2 regions of the Paenibacillus sp. FSL K6-4396 genome follow, and region 1 is predicted to be linked to the other one. Evidence: predicted binding sites of a transcription regulator. Region 1 holds the regulator's gene; the other holds the start of a gene.

What was found. The regulator Rex, encoded in region 1, represses fermentation and respiration genes when NADH is low (regulators of the CRP and FNR family bind a similar motif). The targets are predictions, from matches to a motif close to TTGTGAAATATTTCACAA.
Region 2: a site for Rex is predicted at 1,689-1,706, ahead of pflB (formate C-acetyltransferase). Genes of this name have one in related genera too.

Annotation. Positions count from the first base shown of each region.
Region 1 covers NZ_JBBOCR010000001.1:4,377,401-4,385,198, reverse strand. The annotation lists gene panD (aspartate 1-decarboxylase) at 1-179, shown strand, start outside; gene MHB85_RS18890 (tetratricopeptide repeat protein) at 273-920, shown strand; gene dinG (ATP-dependent DNA helicase DinG) at 1,062-3,923, shown strand; gene MHB85_RS18880 (redox-sensing transcriptional repressor Rex) at 4,142-4,795, shown strand; gene MHB85_RS18875 (amidohydrolase) at 4,782-6,110, shown strand; gene MHB85_RS18870 (cell wall elongation regulator TseB-like domain-containing protein) at 6,129-6,659, shown strand; gene MHB85_RS18865 (hypothetical protein) at 6,960-7,487, shown strand; gene MHB85_RS18860 (AAA family ATPase) at 7,480-7,798, shown strand, end outside.
Region 2 covers NZ_JBBOCR010000001.1:4,703,010-4,710,807, reverse strand. The annotation lists gene adhE (bifunctional acetaldehyde-CoA/alcohol dehydrogenase) at 1-848, shown strand, start outside; gene pflB (formate C-acetyltransferase) at 1,789-4,047, shown strand; gene pflA (pyruvate formate-lyase-activating protein) at 4,137-4,889, shown strand; gene MHB85_RS20700 (ABC transporter substrate-binding protein) at 5,306-6,673, shown strand; gene MHB85_RS20695 (carbohydrate ABC transporter permease) at 6,725-7,609, shown strand; gene MHB85_RS20690 (carbohydrate ABC transporter permease) at 7,609-7,798, shown strand, end outside.

The DNA.
Region 1 (7,798 bases):
TATGTCTTAACGGCGCAGCTGCACGTCTGGTGCAGCCTGGAGATAACGTCATTATCATTTCTTACGCCATGATGTCGCAAGAAGAGGCAAATACTCACAAACCAACCGTTGTGTTTGTAGATGGACAGAATAAACCTGTACAAACAATGAAACAGGAAGTCCACGCAACAATTATGTAATCGACTGGTAAGGAGAATGAAATCGGCCCTTGAAGCAAAAAATGAGTACAGGTCACTGCACTAATCCATTTTTTCAAGGGTGGGGATGCATCGATGTTCCAGCATGTTTTCGCAGAAATGAACGACATGTTAGATGAAATTATCAAGAGCTATCCTTCCGCTGAAGGCCTAAACAAACAGGAATTGCTGCAAAAGTGGAATTTGCTTAAGCGGATGAGTGACGGAATGCTGGATGAATGGCTGATGTTTGAAGAAAAGATGAGCCAGGTGAGGGAGCGGGAGATGGATAAGCCTACTTCCCTTGAACCGGAACAGGAAGCTGTTACTGCTCTGCCTGAACTCCATCTGGAATGTTTCAGTCGAGGTCAGGGCTATTTCAAATTACAGATGTATCCGCAGGCGATCATGCAGTTCTCCCGGGTTGTGACCGACCATCCGGAGAGTGCATTGACACGTTTTTACCTGGCGCTCGCGTATCTGAATCTGGAACAAATGGCGGAAGCCGGGACACATTTGCAGCAGATCATGTACCTTAAGGGTTCTCCTCGATTAAAAGGGCTTGTATGTAACGCCCTGGGCTGTATTCAAGCCAAGCTTGCGAATCCCGAAGCTGCATGCTCACTCTTTGCACAGGCCCTTCAGTATGACCCGACATTGACCGAACCACTGTACAACATGGAAGCTTGCAGGTTGAACAGGGGAAAATTGCAATATGCTAATCAGCTGACGACCCTTCATTAAGCGGGAATTCGGCGACAAAAAACGGTGTTCCCTCCTTTGGCATAGCGGCGGGGACACCGCTTTTTTGTCAGTTAATTTTCAAATCCCCTTTTTTTTGCTATGCTGTAACATAGACTGGAATGGAAGGGACCGTACATTGCAATGAAATTTGCCGTATTGGATTTCGAAACAACCGGCACGCAGTCCGACGGTGAGATTATACAGGCCGGACTTGCCATCATAGATCATGACTACAGCATAACTCAAATATATAGTTCTTATGTGAACCCTGGTGTACCGATTCCCCCGTTTATTTCGGGGTTGACGGGTATTACCGATGAAGATGTGGCGGACGCTCCTTCACTTGAAGAGATGATGATGGAGATGGTTCCGCTGCTTAATGATGTGGTGCTTGTTGGACACAACGTCGCTTTTGATTTTCACTTTTTGCAGAATGCTCTTGACCGTTGCGGGTATTTGCCGTTCACTGGCCGCATTCTGGACACGATTGATTTTCTGAAGATTACATTCCCATCACTGGGTTCTTATCAACTTGGTTATGTGTCTTCCGAATTTGGATTTCAACATGATCGCCCTCACCAGGCAGACAGTGATGCACTGGCGACAGCCTATGTGCTGCTCAAATGTCTGGATGAGTTAAAGGAATTACCGCTCATAACGATTCAGCGCCTCAGTGATCTGTTTGCACCAGAAGACAGTGACTTGGGTTGGTTTTTGGACGGAATGCGCAGTGAGAAGGAAGCAGAGCCGATTCAGGATCTGGACGGACATACCTATTATCGTCAGCTTGCTCTTAATGTAAGTGATTGGACTGATATAGGTGCACCACGCGATGAGCGGGAGGCTAACCCCCTCGATAGTGTAAGCTTCGAACAGTTTATGGACCAGGTTCGGGAGAACCTGAAGGATACGCTGGATCATTACGAAGAGCGTGAAGCGCAGACTCAGATGTTCAGCAGTGTAAGGCAAGCCCTGGATGAAGAGAAACATCTCTTGATCGAAGCAGGAACAGGCACTGGTAAATCTCTGGGTTATCTCTTGCCTGCTATTTACGAAAGTGTGAAGCAAGAACAGAAAGTTATGGTCAGCACGCATACAATCAACCTGCAGGAGCAATTGAGAGAGCGGGACATTCCGATGCTGACTCAAGTGGTTCCGTTCCCGTTTAAGGCTGCTGTATTCAAAGGGCGTGGACATTACCTGTGCCTGCGCAAATTTGAACACAAAATCAATAAACGTGAATTCGCCACACCTAAAGAGGATTATTTCACAGCTGCTCAGATGATTGTCTGGCTTACGCAGACCGAAACCGGAGATGATGAGGAACTTAACCTTAGCGGACGCGGAGGGGACTTCTGGGAGACGGTACAGAGCGAATCTGAGTCTTGTCTGGGAAGATCATGTCCATGGTTCCGCAAATGTTTCTACCATCGTGCCAAACATGAGGCCGGGTTGTCTGATATTGTAATCACCAATCACTCCAAATTATTTACGGATGTGAAAGCCGCGCATCAGCTGCTGCCAGCCTATGAGAGTCTTGTGATCGATGAAGCACATCATCTGGAGGATGTCGCTGGTAAACATCTTGGAATGCATATGAAATATTTCACCTTGGTTCATACACTGACCCGCCTGTTTAAAGACAGTCGTAATGGACAGCTGCCTATGCTTCGTTCGCAGTTATCCGGGCATGAAAATTCGGTGCAATGGGGTTCCATGGTGGATCAGATGTTCCCGCTCGCTCTTGAAGTTAAGGAGCTGTGGGATCGTATGAGTGATGCCTTGTTCGGTCTGTTGCCTGAACGAAGTGATGCTTCACCGGGAGAGACGGGGCAATTTTCCCTGCGTCTGAAAGCTTCTCAGAAACCTGCAAAATGGCAGGAGTTGCAGGATCTGGAGAACCAGATCTATGTGACTCTGGGCGATTTGGTTCGCAAAGGGGACAAATTGCTGCTTGAAGTGAAAGAGGATCAGGATGATTATCAATCGGATAGTCTGATTACGGACATTACAGGATTGCTGAAAGATCTGACCACATTGAAGGAGAATCTGCGTTTCTTCATGCGTATGGATGATGCCAAAACGGTGTACTGGATGGAAGCCAGTGGTCAATTCCGCAGCAAATCTCTCCAGCTGTATGCTGTACCTGTAGATGTCAGTGCACAACTTAAGGATTTATTTTTTGATAAAAAGAAAAGTGTTGTGCTTACATCGGCTACGCTTTCGGTAGATAAATCATTCCAGTTCATGATTGAACAGCTTGGCTTGCAGGAAGCTTCCGAGAATAATCGGTTGTTAACGTCGATGCTGCCATCACCTTTCAACTATCGCGATCAGGCACTTCTGGTGATTCCGCGTGATTTCCCGAGTGTGAAGGGTAGTGTGGGTGATGCGCACTTTGTTAATATGCTGGTGCAATCACTTGCAGAGACGGCAATTGCCACGCGTGGACGCATGATGGTTCTGTTTACTTCATACAAGATGTTGCGACAGGTCTATGATCCGCTGAAGGAGGCGCTATCTGGTAACGACATCTCGTTGCTTGGGCAAGGCGTTGACAGTGGAAGCCGCTCTAAGCTGACTCGCAGGTTCCAAGATGCCAAAGCTACGGTACTTCTGGGTACAAGCAGCTTCTGGGAGGGTGTAGATATCCCGGGAGAGGCGCTAACCTGTCTCGCTATTGTGCGACTGCCTTTCCAGCCACCGAATCATCCGTTGGTGGAAGCCAAGAGTGAGTTGCTTCAGGAACAGAAGAAAAATCCATTCATGAAACTGTCCGTGCCGCAAGCGGTCATTCGTTTCAAGCAGGGATTTGGCCGGTTGGTGCGTACAGCGAAGGACAGAGGAATTGTCATTGTTTATGATACACGGGTGATTGAAGCGTACTATGGTAAATTCTTTTTATATTCATTACCTGGTCCCAAAATGGAGCATATGCTCACGGAGCAAATGGTTCCACGAATTACCGAGTGGTTAGAAAAACCTGTTAATGAACAAGAATAATGGTTGTTTTGTTCGTTATATCATTGCATGAGACTATCGTTTGGCGTTAAACTTTATTAGATATTTCCGTATCCGATTAAAGCAGTTGCACGTAAGAACTTATAACCTAAATTACAAGGAGCATTCTGTATAAAATGTCATGTTTATCTTTGAGTTTATACAGAATGCTCATCTTTTCATCTATTATTTTATCGTGGCCTTGGTAAGGGGGAGCAAGAATGAAATCGGATAAAATTTCGGAAGCGGTGGTACGACGTCTGCCTGTATACTTGCGTTATTTGAACGAGTTACATCAGCGTGAGGTGGCTACTGTTTCTTCTCAAGAGCTTGGACAGAGGCTGGATCTGAATCCGGCCCAAATTCGTAAAGACCTGGCTTACTTCGGTGATTTTGGTCGTAAAGGGATCGGGTATGATGTATCCTATTTGATCGAGAAAATTCGTCACATTCTCAAAATCGATCAGCAAATTAATGTAGCTCTGGTAGGAGCGGGTAATCTCGGTCAAGCCTTGTCCAACTACAATGCATATCTGAAAGACAACATGAAGATTGTTGCTGTATTTGATGCATATGGACCGAAGATTGGTAGTCAAATTAACAGTTTGACGGTAAAACCAATGAATGAATTGACGGAAGCGGTTAAAACAGAAAACATCCGCATCGGAATTATCACGGTTCCGGATACGGAAGCCCAAAATGTAGCCGATCAGCTTATTGAATCCGGAATCGAAGCGATTCTTAATTTTGCACCAACCATTCTAAAAACACCGCCGCATATCCGCATTCACCATGCTGACTTTACAACGGATCTGCTTAGTTTGGCCTATTACTTGGAGACTGGAAAGGACGACGAGGAAGATGACAACAAATAGATGGGTAATTCACAACGGCAAATTTGCCGTTAATGAAGGTGGCACAACATGGAACGTGGTTCAAGGATACATGGTTGTCGAGGATGACAAGATTGTGCATATTGGTGAGACATTGCCGGATGGAGACAAAAATTGTACCAAAGTGGATGGAAAAGGACTGTTCTTCCTGCCGGGTCTGATCAATACGCATGGTCATGCAGCAATGTCGTTGCTCAGAGGGCACGGAGATGATCTTGCGTTGCAAGTATGGTTGCAGGAAAAAATGTGGCCGATGGAAGCGAAAATGACTTCACAAGACGTATATTGGGGAACTTCGCTATCGGTGCTTGAAATGTTGAAAGGCGGAACTACAGCTTTCCTGGACATGTACGATCACATGGATCAAGTTGCCAAAGTTGTGGAGCAATCCGGCGTTAGAGCAGCACTGGCACGTGGTGTAATCGGGCTGTGCTCGGAAGAAGAGCAACTGCGGAAACTGGAGGAGTCGGCAGCGTTTGCACGTGAGTGGAATGGACAGGCAGATGGTCGCATTACAACTGTAATCTCGCCACACGCCCCATATACATGCCCTCCTGACTACATAGAGAAGCTTGTGCAGGTCGCGAACGACCTGAACCTTCCTCTCCATACACATATGTCTGAAACGCTTCGTGAAGTGGAGCAGAACGTGGCTGATTATGGACTGCGTCCTGTGGCACATCTGGAGAAACTGGGCTTTTTCTCACGTCCATCCCTGGTTGCACATGCTGTGCATCTGAATGACGAAGAGATTGAGATTCTGGCCCGTCATGATGTGGCTGTATCCCATAACCCGGGAAGTAACCTGAAACTTGCTTCCGGTGTTGCGCGGGTACCAGCGTTACTGAAAGCAGGAGTTACCGTGTCACTCGGAACAGACGGACCGGCAAGCAACAACAACCTGGATATGTTCGAGGAAATGAGACTGGCTGCATTGATCCACAAAGGTGTATCTGGTGACCCGACGGCTGTGCCAGCAGGCGAAGCGTTACTCCTCGGAACGTCATACGGTGCCAAATCCATTTTCTTGAACAATACCGGAGCACTTGAGGTCGGCATGAAGGCTGATTTTATCGCTCTTGACATTGAACAGGCACATTTCTATCCACATACAGACCTGATCTCACATACGATCTACTCGGCTTCTGCCAAAGATGTTGAGCACGTATGGGTGGATGGAAAACAAGTGGTCAAACACGGCGAATGTCTGACGCTGGATGAAGAACGCATTTTGCGTGAGGCTCAATTGGCATTTGATGGTCTGCTTGCTCGTAAATTGCAGGACAGAGCATCATAGGGAAAGGAAGTTCGACTTTTGAAGAAAAAAAAGAAGTGGATATGGATTTCGCTGCTTGCACTGGTTCTGATTCTGTTTGGACTTCAGCGTTATTACGTCTATGTCACGCAGGACCAGCGTAAGGAAGAAGCTCTCGCTATACAGGCAGCACAGAAGCAACTGGGCATTACATCCTATGATGAATTGCGCAAGTACATCTGGGGAGATAAAGAAGGCTCAGACAACATCTACTGGACCCTGATCGGCAAAAATAAGGATAACCAGGATGTTATGGTCTGGGTTAAATTCGATGCAAACAATGAACCGGCTAAGGGTGCAAACGCTGTACACAGTGAGCTGCTGCAGAATGGCATGTCCGAAGCGCAGATCCGCAATCGCTTCAGTTCTGAAGTTCCTGCCGGCGAGATTAAACGAATCATGCCCGGAGTTGTGAATGGAATATATGTGTGGCAAGTGTATTATAAAGACGGTACGCATAACCACTATCGCTTTTATCGTTTTAGCAATGGAGAACAGGTGGACCTGGTCTACACACTCCCGAACAGCTAGTACAAATAGAGTGACATAACTAGAGAATTAGAGAAATGAAAGAACCGGCAGACGGATATCCGACTGAACCGGTTCTTTGTGTTGCCTGTAAACATTTTTGATTTAAATAGTTAAAATTAATAATTTATTCATATTTTCGCCTTCGAAAATGTATATACGATGTGATATACTCAGTTATGTACTCAAAGTTACATTCAAAACAAATAATCCTGTCGAAATTATCGCAGGAGTCAATGTGCACATATTCGTATATACCAATAAGCCAGTAGGTTGGGCCAAAATCTGGGAGGGGTAATTCACTTGAAGCTAAAAGTATTGCCTATTGCTTTAACTGCCGTCATTTCAGCCGTTGTGTTGTTTGGAGGTTGGTTTGTATATCGTCAGGTGGTTGTGCAGAATCCGATTGAAAAAATGGTAACCCAGTACGATGGAGTCAATGACGTTCAATTAACTATTAACCGCAATGACGTACAATTGAAACTGGATCTGCAACCGGATGTTGATTTGGGCAGACTGGTACAATATATTCACAAAGAAGGACAGACGGTGATTGGTTCACGCTCGTTAAAGCTGGATGTTGTGGATCATTCCAACGAGGCGCTTGAGAACTGGTGGGGTGATGCCATGTTTACCGTAGCCCAGGCGATGGAGAACAAGCAGTACACCGAGATTACACCAACGTTGTCGAAGATGGCGACGAACGGGATTAAAGTGAATACAGCTATGGATGACAACAATGTATATGTCAGTCTCAGTGACGGAGATGCCAGCAAGTTTATTATTCTGCCGCGTGTGCCCGGTCAGATAGGAGTGTGGCCTAATGCCTAAATGGACAAAAGAAGTTGCCATCGGATTTTTTCCTGTGTTGATTATTTTCCTTGCGTTTACTGGTGTTAATATTGTTCCGATTCTTATTGCGGCGGCGGTTGTCGGTGGTCTGCTGTTCATGATGCAAATGCGCGGCGGGATTACAGTAGGCGCTGCACAGGAACGTAAACGGAAGAAGAAAGGACCTTCGAAGCTTACTTTTGAAGAAATTGGAGGTCAGGACAGTGCCAAGCAGGAATTGCGTGAAGCACTTGACTTTCTCATCAAACATGAAGAAATTCGGAAGTTCGGAATTCGTCCGTTAAAAGGGA
Region 2 (7,798 bases), 330 kb from region 1:
AATATCCACGTCTCGGCGTAAAAGCGAAATTTGTAGCGATCCCAACCACATCAGGTACAGGTTCTGAAGTAACATCGTTCGCGGTTATTACGGATAAAAATCAAGGTAACACCAAATATCCATTGGCAGATTATGAGCTGACACCAGACGTAGCGATTGTCGATCCGGAGTTCGTATACTCCCTGCCTAGAACAGCCGTTGCCGATACAGGTATGGACGTACTGACTCATGCGATTGAAGCTTATGTATCTGTTATGGCAAATGATTACACGGATGGACTTGCGATCAAAGCAATCCAACTGGTATTCCAATACCTGGAGCAATCTGCGCTGCAAGGAGATAAACTGGCTCGTGAGAAAATGCATAATGCTTCCACCATTGCCGGTATGGCGTTTGCCAACGCATTCCTGGGCATTAACCACAGCTTGGCGCATAAATGGGGCGGTCAGTACCACACCGCACACGGACGCACCAATGCGATCCTGATGCCGCACGTCATTCGTTACAACGCGAAAAAACCGACCAAATTTGCATCGTTCCCGAAATATTCGCACTTTATAGCGGATGAGCGGTATGCCGAAATTGCCCGGATTCTGGGATTGCCTGCACGTACAACAGAAGAAGGCGTAACCAGTCTTATCAATGCCATTCGCAAACTGAACAAAACATTGGGCATTGAAGAATCGTTCCAGGAAATCGGATTTGATGCCAAAGACTTTGAAGCACATGTAGATTATCTGGCTGACCGTGCCTTCGAAGACCAATGTACAACCGCCAATCCGAAGTTGCCGTTGGTAACTGAACTGGCTGATGTATACCGCAACGCTTTCTACGGAAAGTTTGAATAACAAATCTAGAACGAAGCGTGCCTTACGGCAAGAAGATCAGGGTTCCCCGAGAGGGGAGCCCCGATTGCCGTCTTACACACAATAACGAGAGGGCAGAAAAATAGGAGAGCAAAGCACCTGTTTTTCAGGTTTTATTCTAAGATTTAGTTTGCTCCGAGCATAGAGGAGCAAAGGGTTCTAAAGAGGTGGCATGGAATCCGTGAGGTGGCTGTTTGAGCCAGATGTTCACACAATAACGGAGAGGGCAGAAAAACAGAAGAGCGAAGCACCTGTTTTTCAGGAAATGATCAAAGTCCTTGTTTGCTCCGAGCATAGAGGAGCAAAGGGTTCTAAAGAGGTGGCATGGAATCCGTGAGGTGGCTGTTTGAGCCAGATGTTCACACAATAACGGAGAGGGCAGAAAAACAGAAGAGCGAAGCACCTGTTTTTCAGGAAATGATCAAAGTCCTTGTTTGCTCCGAGTTTAAGGGAGCAATGGTCCTAAAGAGGTTACACGGAATCCGTGATGAGGTTGTTTGATCCAGATGTTCACACAATAACGGAGAGGGCAGAAAAAACTGAAGATGCGGAGCGTTCGCCTTTATCCCCGGATTTTCCCCTTTGAAAAATAAAATCGAAAAAATCCGGGGATAACAGCGATCGGAAGTTGTTCTGCCCGCGCAGTGGCTAAGTGTGAATTTACAGGGTTCATTGGGACACAGCGCAGGTGGAGTGAGTTAGTTCACTGACTTTGTGACAAAAATCACAGATGATGAAAGCCCCAAGTCGTATACTGAAAATGTAAGAAAAACATTCATTCCGCGGTTCCGGTTCCCAAGTAGAGAGAACATGTTCCGGTTTATGTGAAACAATTCACATTAATCGCGGCTCTGGGCACACAATGATACGAATGAAGCAAGATGTTATGTGTCCAGAAATCCAAATTAGTGGAGGGATTACGATGTCGGTGATTGAAAAAGATGTCAAACAACAAACAGGCTGGAGAAACTTTACCAAAGGAACATGGACCAAATCCGTAGACGTGAATGATTTTCTGGCACACAACTTGTCTCCGTATTACGGTGATGAAGCGTTCCTCGCAGATGCAACCCAGAATACCAAAGAATTGTGGGAGATCGTATCTGATCTGACCAAAAAAGAACGGGATAACGGCGGTGTCCTTGACGTTGATGTGAACACACCAGCGACTATTGTTTCTCACCAACCAGGTTATCTGGATCAATCCAAAGAGCAGATTGTCGGCGTTCAGACCGATGCTCCGTTCAAACGTTCCATTCAACCAACAGGCGGAATCCGGATGATGATTGATGCATGTGAAGCATACGGCTTCGAATTGCCTCAAGGCGTCATTGATATATTTACGAACATTCGCAAAACACATAACCAAGGTGTATTCGATGCTTATACTTCCGATATGCGTGCAGCGCGAAAAGCAGGGATTATCACAGGTCTGCCAGATGCTTACGGCCGTGGCCGGATCATCGGTGACTATCGTCGTGTAGCTTTGTACGGGGTAGACTTCCTGATTCGTAACAAAAAAGGCGAATTGAACGCACTCGAAGTTGATGTCATTGATGAAGATGTCATTCGTCTGCGGGAAGAATTGTCTGAACAGATTCGTGCATTGCAAGAATTGAAACAATTGGGCGATATGCACGGGTTCGATATTTCCTTACCAGCGACAACAGCAAAAGAAGCGTTCCAATGGTTGTACTTCGGTTATCTCGCTGCGATCAAAGAACAGAACGGTGCTGCGATGTCACTGGGACGTGTATCTTCTTTCCTGGATATCTACATTGAACGTGACCTGCAAGAGGGCATTTTGTCCGAAGAACAGGCTCAGGAATTGGTTGACCATTTTGTAATGAAACTGCGGATTGTCAAATTCCTGCGTACACCGGATTACAACGAACTGTTCAGTGGAGATCCAACATGGGTGACTGAGTCCATCGGTGGTATGTCAGTGAATGGTGAAACACGCGTAACCAAAAACAGCTTCCGTTTCCTGCATACACTGCACAACCTGGGTCCTGCACCAGAACCGAACCTGACTGTACTTTGGTCCACGAAACTTCCAGAAGCTTTCAAAGATTATTGCAGTAAAGTATCCATTGAAACCAGCTCAATCCAGTATGAAAATGATGATCTGATGCGTCCAATCTATGGTGACGATTACGGTATTGCATGCTGTGTATCGGCTATGAAGATCGGGAAACAAATGCAATTCTTCGGCGCTCGTGCCAACTTGGCAAAAGCTCTCCTGTATGCGATCAACGGTGGTCGTGACGAGAAATCCGGAGCACAAGTTGGACCTGAGTATCCTGCCATCACTAGCGAAGTGCTGGATTACAATGAGGTTATGAAACGCTTCAAACCAATGATGGAGTGGCTGGCGAAACTGTATATGAACACCCTCAACGTCATTCACTACATGCACGATAAATACAGCTATGAGCGTATCGAAATGGCATTACATGACCGTGACATTGTACGTACGATGGCTTGTGGTATCGCCGGTCTCTCGGTTACAGCAGATTCACTGAGTGCAATCAAATATGCCAAAGTAAAACCAATTCGTAACGAACAAGGCATCGCCGTTGATTTTGAAATCGAAGGAGACTTCCCTTGTTACGGTAACAATGAAGACAGCGTAGACAGCATTGCTGTTGAACTGGTCGAGAACTTCATGGGCATGATTCGCAAGCACAAAGCTTACCGTAACGCAGTTCCAACACAATCCGTTCTGACGATCACTTCCAACGTGGTATATGGTAAGAAAACAGGGACTACACCGGATGGTCGTAAAGCAGGTGAACCATTTGCTCCAGGTGCGAACCCAATGCATGGTCGTGACAAAAAAGGTGCACTGGCATCCCTTGGCTCTGTAGCCAAATTACCTTATGAACACAGTCTTGACGGAATTTCCAATACCTTCTCCATCGTGCCAAAAGCATTGGGTAAAGAGGAGACTACACGTAAATCCAATCTGACTGCGATGATGGATGGTTACTTCGGTCAAAACGCTCATCACCTGAACGTTAACGTATTTGATCGTCAGCAATTGATTGATGCGATGGATCACCCGGAAAACTATCCACAACTGACTATACGGGTATCTGGATATGCTGTTAACTTCATTAAATTAACTCGTGAACAACAGTTGGATGTCATCAACCGTACGTTCCATGGTTCGATGTAGATAATTTGCAAGTAGAAGACCGCTAGAGCAAGACATTCCAACTCATATTAAACGCACAGCGGATGCGGATACAGAAAGGAAGAGGCAGCATGGTTAACGGACATATTCATTCACTCGAAACTTTCGGGACGGTTGACGGCCCAGGCATCCGCTTTGTGCTTTTTATGCAAGGATGTCTACTCAAATGTCAGTATTGCCACAACCCTGATACATGGGCGCTGGATGGTGGAAAAGAAATGACGCTAGAGGAGGTATTGGCTGAGATTGAGCCATATCTATCCTACTATCGTAGTTCCGGAGGCGGGCTCACGATATCTGGCGGAGAACCAACGTTGCAGGCTCACTTCGTAGCTGAAATCTTCAAAGAAGTGAAACGTCGCTGGGGATTGCATACGACACTGGACAGCAACGGATTTAACGAACCGGAACGGATTCACGATCTGCTGGATAACACAGACCTGGTTCTACTGGATCTCAAGCATATTGATGACGAGAAACATATCAAGCTGACAGGCAAATCCAACGAGAGAACGTTGAAAACAGCCAAGTGGTTATCGGAGCAAGGTCGGAAAATGTGGATACGCCACGTGTATGTGCCTGGCATTCATAACGAGGAAGAGGATCTGCTTAACCTCGGACGGTTTATCGGAACATTGAATGGCGTTGAGAAGTTCGAAATTCTTCCATACCATCAGATGGGGATCTACAAATGGGAGGCGCTCGGTAAAGTATATCCACTGGATGGAGTTCCTTCGCCAAGTGAAGAAGAAGTGGAGCGAGCGTATCGCCTGATCGAACAAGGTCGCCAGGAAACGGCTGGCGTGGCTTGTTCCGATAAGTAATTACCTTTATATGCAGGATGTATATAATTTGAACTAACTATTTACACAAGAACGAAGAGGACAGAAATAAGCTGAAGAAGCGGAGCGTTCGCCTAAAAGCTTTCTGCAAGAAAGCTACATCGGAAGCATATGCTATCCCTAGATTTTCACCTTTGTAAAAGTGGATCAAAAAAATAGGGGGATAACAGCGATCAGAAGGTTGTTCTGTCATCGAAGTGGCAAGTGTAAATATTCTTAAGTTCAACGTATATACCAACCAAGCAGCCCTTGCGAATACACTTCGCAGGGGCTGTTTTTTGTCCAGTGAAGGATTTTATCCCTCCATTGATGAATTGTCATCCTTACGATGTAAGCTCCGGCTTTTTATAATCAGAGTGTAAAGCCAAATGCTCAATATCTTGAGGAGGGTCAACCCGATGAAAAAAAGAATGACATTGCTGCTTTCATTATTGCTTATCACTTCATGGACTTTGGCGGGATGTGCAGGCTCAAGTAACGAGCCACAACAGGGCGCAGGCAATACACCTGTGGAGGAGACAAGTAAGGAACCGGTTGAGATGCTTCTTCGCCACACACAGGTGGGGGCCGACAAACAGAAAAGACTGGCCATTCTGCAGGATGTTGTGGACAAAGTTGAGGGAGAGGTACCCAATCTGACCTTTACGCTGGATGGCGTCGAATCCGATGTGAATCGTAAGGAGAAGCTTCGCGGAGAGATGGCGGCAGGCAACCCGCCCGATATATTTGAACTGTTCGGTAGCCCAGATTCCAAAGTTTATGCTAAGGAAGGTATGCTGCTTGATCTGACGCCAATCCTGCAAGAGCTGGGCATTCAGGACCAGTTTACATCCCTTGAACCGTTCACGTATGAAGGCAAAGTCTATGGACTGCCAATTGGTGGTTCGGGCGAAGGTTTTTTCTATAATAAAAAGTACTTTGAACAAAAAGGATGGAAAGCCCCAACCACCATGGCTGAATTGGACAATATACTGGCCGAGATCAAGGCTGATGGCAAAGTGCCGCTTGCTTCCGCATCCAAGGCGGGCTGGGTACCGCTTATGTTAACCAACCATCTGTGGTCCCGATATGCCGGGCCGGAGATTACCGCAAAGTTTGCAACAGGTGAAGCGAAGTGGACCGACCCGGGTGTTGTGCAAGGTTTTGCCAAACACAAGGAATGGGTTGATAAGGGTTATTTCAAAAAAGGTGAACTGGGCTTCGAGTATGCCGAATATACCACGCAATTTACAAGTGGAGAAGCGGTATTAATGTATGACGGAACATGGAAATCATCTGTATTCAAGGAAGGTCAGAGCGGTGAATCGCTCATTGGCAAGGTTGGATTCTTTAATATGCCTCCGGTAGAGAACGGAGCAGGTGATCAGACTTCCTTGATGCGGGATGTGAACAATGGATATGGATTCTCGGCAGCCGTGGCGGATGATCCGCAGAAGCTGGAAGCCGTTAAAGCTTTTATCAAAAATTTCTACAATGAAGATATGCAGGTTCGCGGCCTTGTGGAAGATGGTGTGTTGCCTGCCATGAAGCTGGATGAGAAAGTGTTAACCGATAGCATTACCGATGATCTGATGAAAGAAATTGTGGCCGTGCTTAATGCGTCCAAGACGTCGTTCCCGGCATTTGATGCACTCGTGCAGGCGGATGTGACAACAGAGATCAGTAATTTGCAAATCCAGAAGTTGATTGGTGGGCAGACCACGCCAGAGAAAATGGCAGAAGAGCTGCAAAAGGTACAGGAAGAAGCAAACGCTTCAGTGGAATAAATCAATCCAAACTGAAACTGCGATCGTTGAAGTGACTGAAGGAGGCTGACCATGAATACTTCACTCCGCAGCCCGTTAATCTATACGCTCTTTGTAATGCCAGCCCTAATCCTGTTTGTAATGTTCTTCTTATACCCTATTGGTAGCTCTTTGTATTACAGTCTGACGAGTTGGAATGGGGTATCGGCTGAGCCACGTTTTGTGGGTTTATCCAACTATGTGAAGGCACTGACCGATGAACGATTTTGGATTTCCACACGGAATAACGGCTTTTTCATCGGATTTTCGGTACTGATTCAGGTACCTCTAATCGTCCTGTTTTCGCTTCTGATTGCCAATGTGAAAAGGCTGAAAGGTCTGTATAAAACAGCTGTTTTTTTACCATCCATCATGTCGACAGCCGTGATCGGTATTTTATGGGGATTCATCTATGAACCGAATATCGGACTGTTAAACAAAATGCTTCATGTGCTGGGCATCGATCCAATCTACTGGTTATCGGATAACCGATTTGCCATGTTGTCCATTTTGGTGACCAATGCCTGGCAGTGGACGGGATTTTACATTGTCATGGTGCTGGCGGCCATACTGGCGATTCCCCGTGATCTGGATGAAGCGGCTGCAATTGATGGGGCAACGGCGGTACAACGTGCAATGCGAATTACGTTGCCGCTGATCCGGCCGATCATTTCGGTGGTGATCATGTTGTCCATCGCAGGTGCCATGAAAGCAGCCGACATCGTGATTGTCATGACCAAAGGTGGGCCCGCTGGGTCCACCGAGGTTCTGGCGACATACATGATCAAATATGCAATTACCAACTTCAAATATGGTTATGGAAATACCATTGCAGTGCTGATCTTTGCTCTGACGCTTGTGCTCACTGCGGTGTATCAACTGCTAGTGGCGAGGCGGAGCGAGAAGGTGGAATATTGATGCCGAAAAGCATAAAAAGTAGTATACCTCATGTGTTGTTAATGTTGTACTTGATCGCGATTTTGTTTCCCTTTTTATTTGTGATTTTCTCGTCCTTTAAGCAGGATAACAATGAAATCGCCCTGAATCCATTCGGTTTGCCTACAACATGGGAGTTTAACAATTATGTGGAGGCCTGGGTGAATGCAA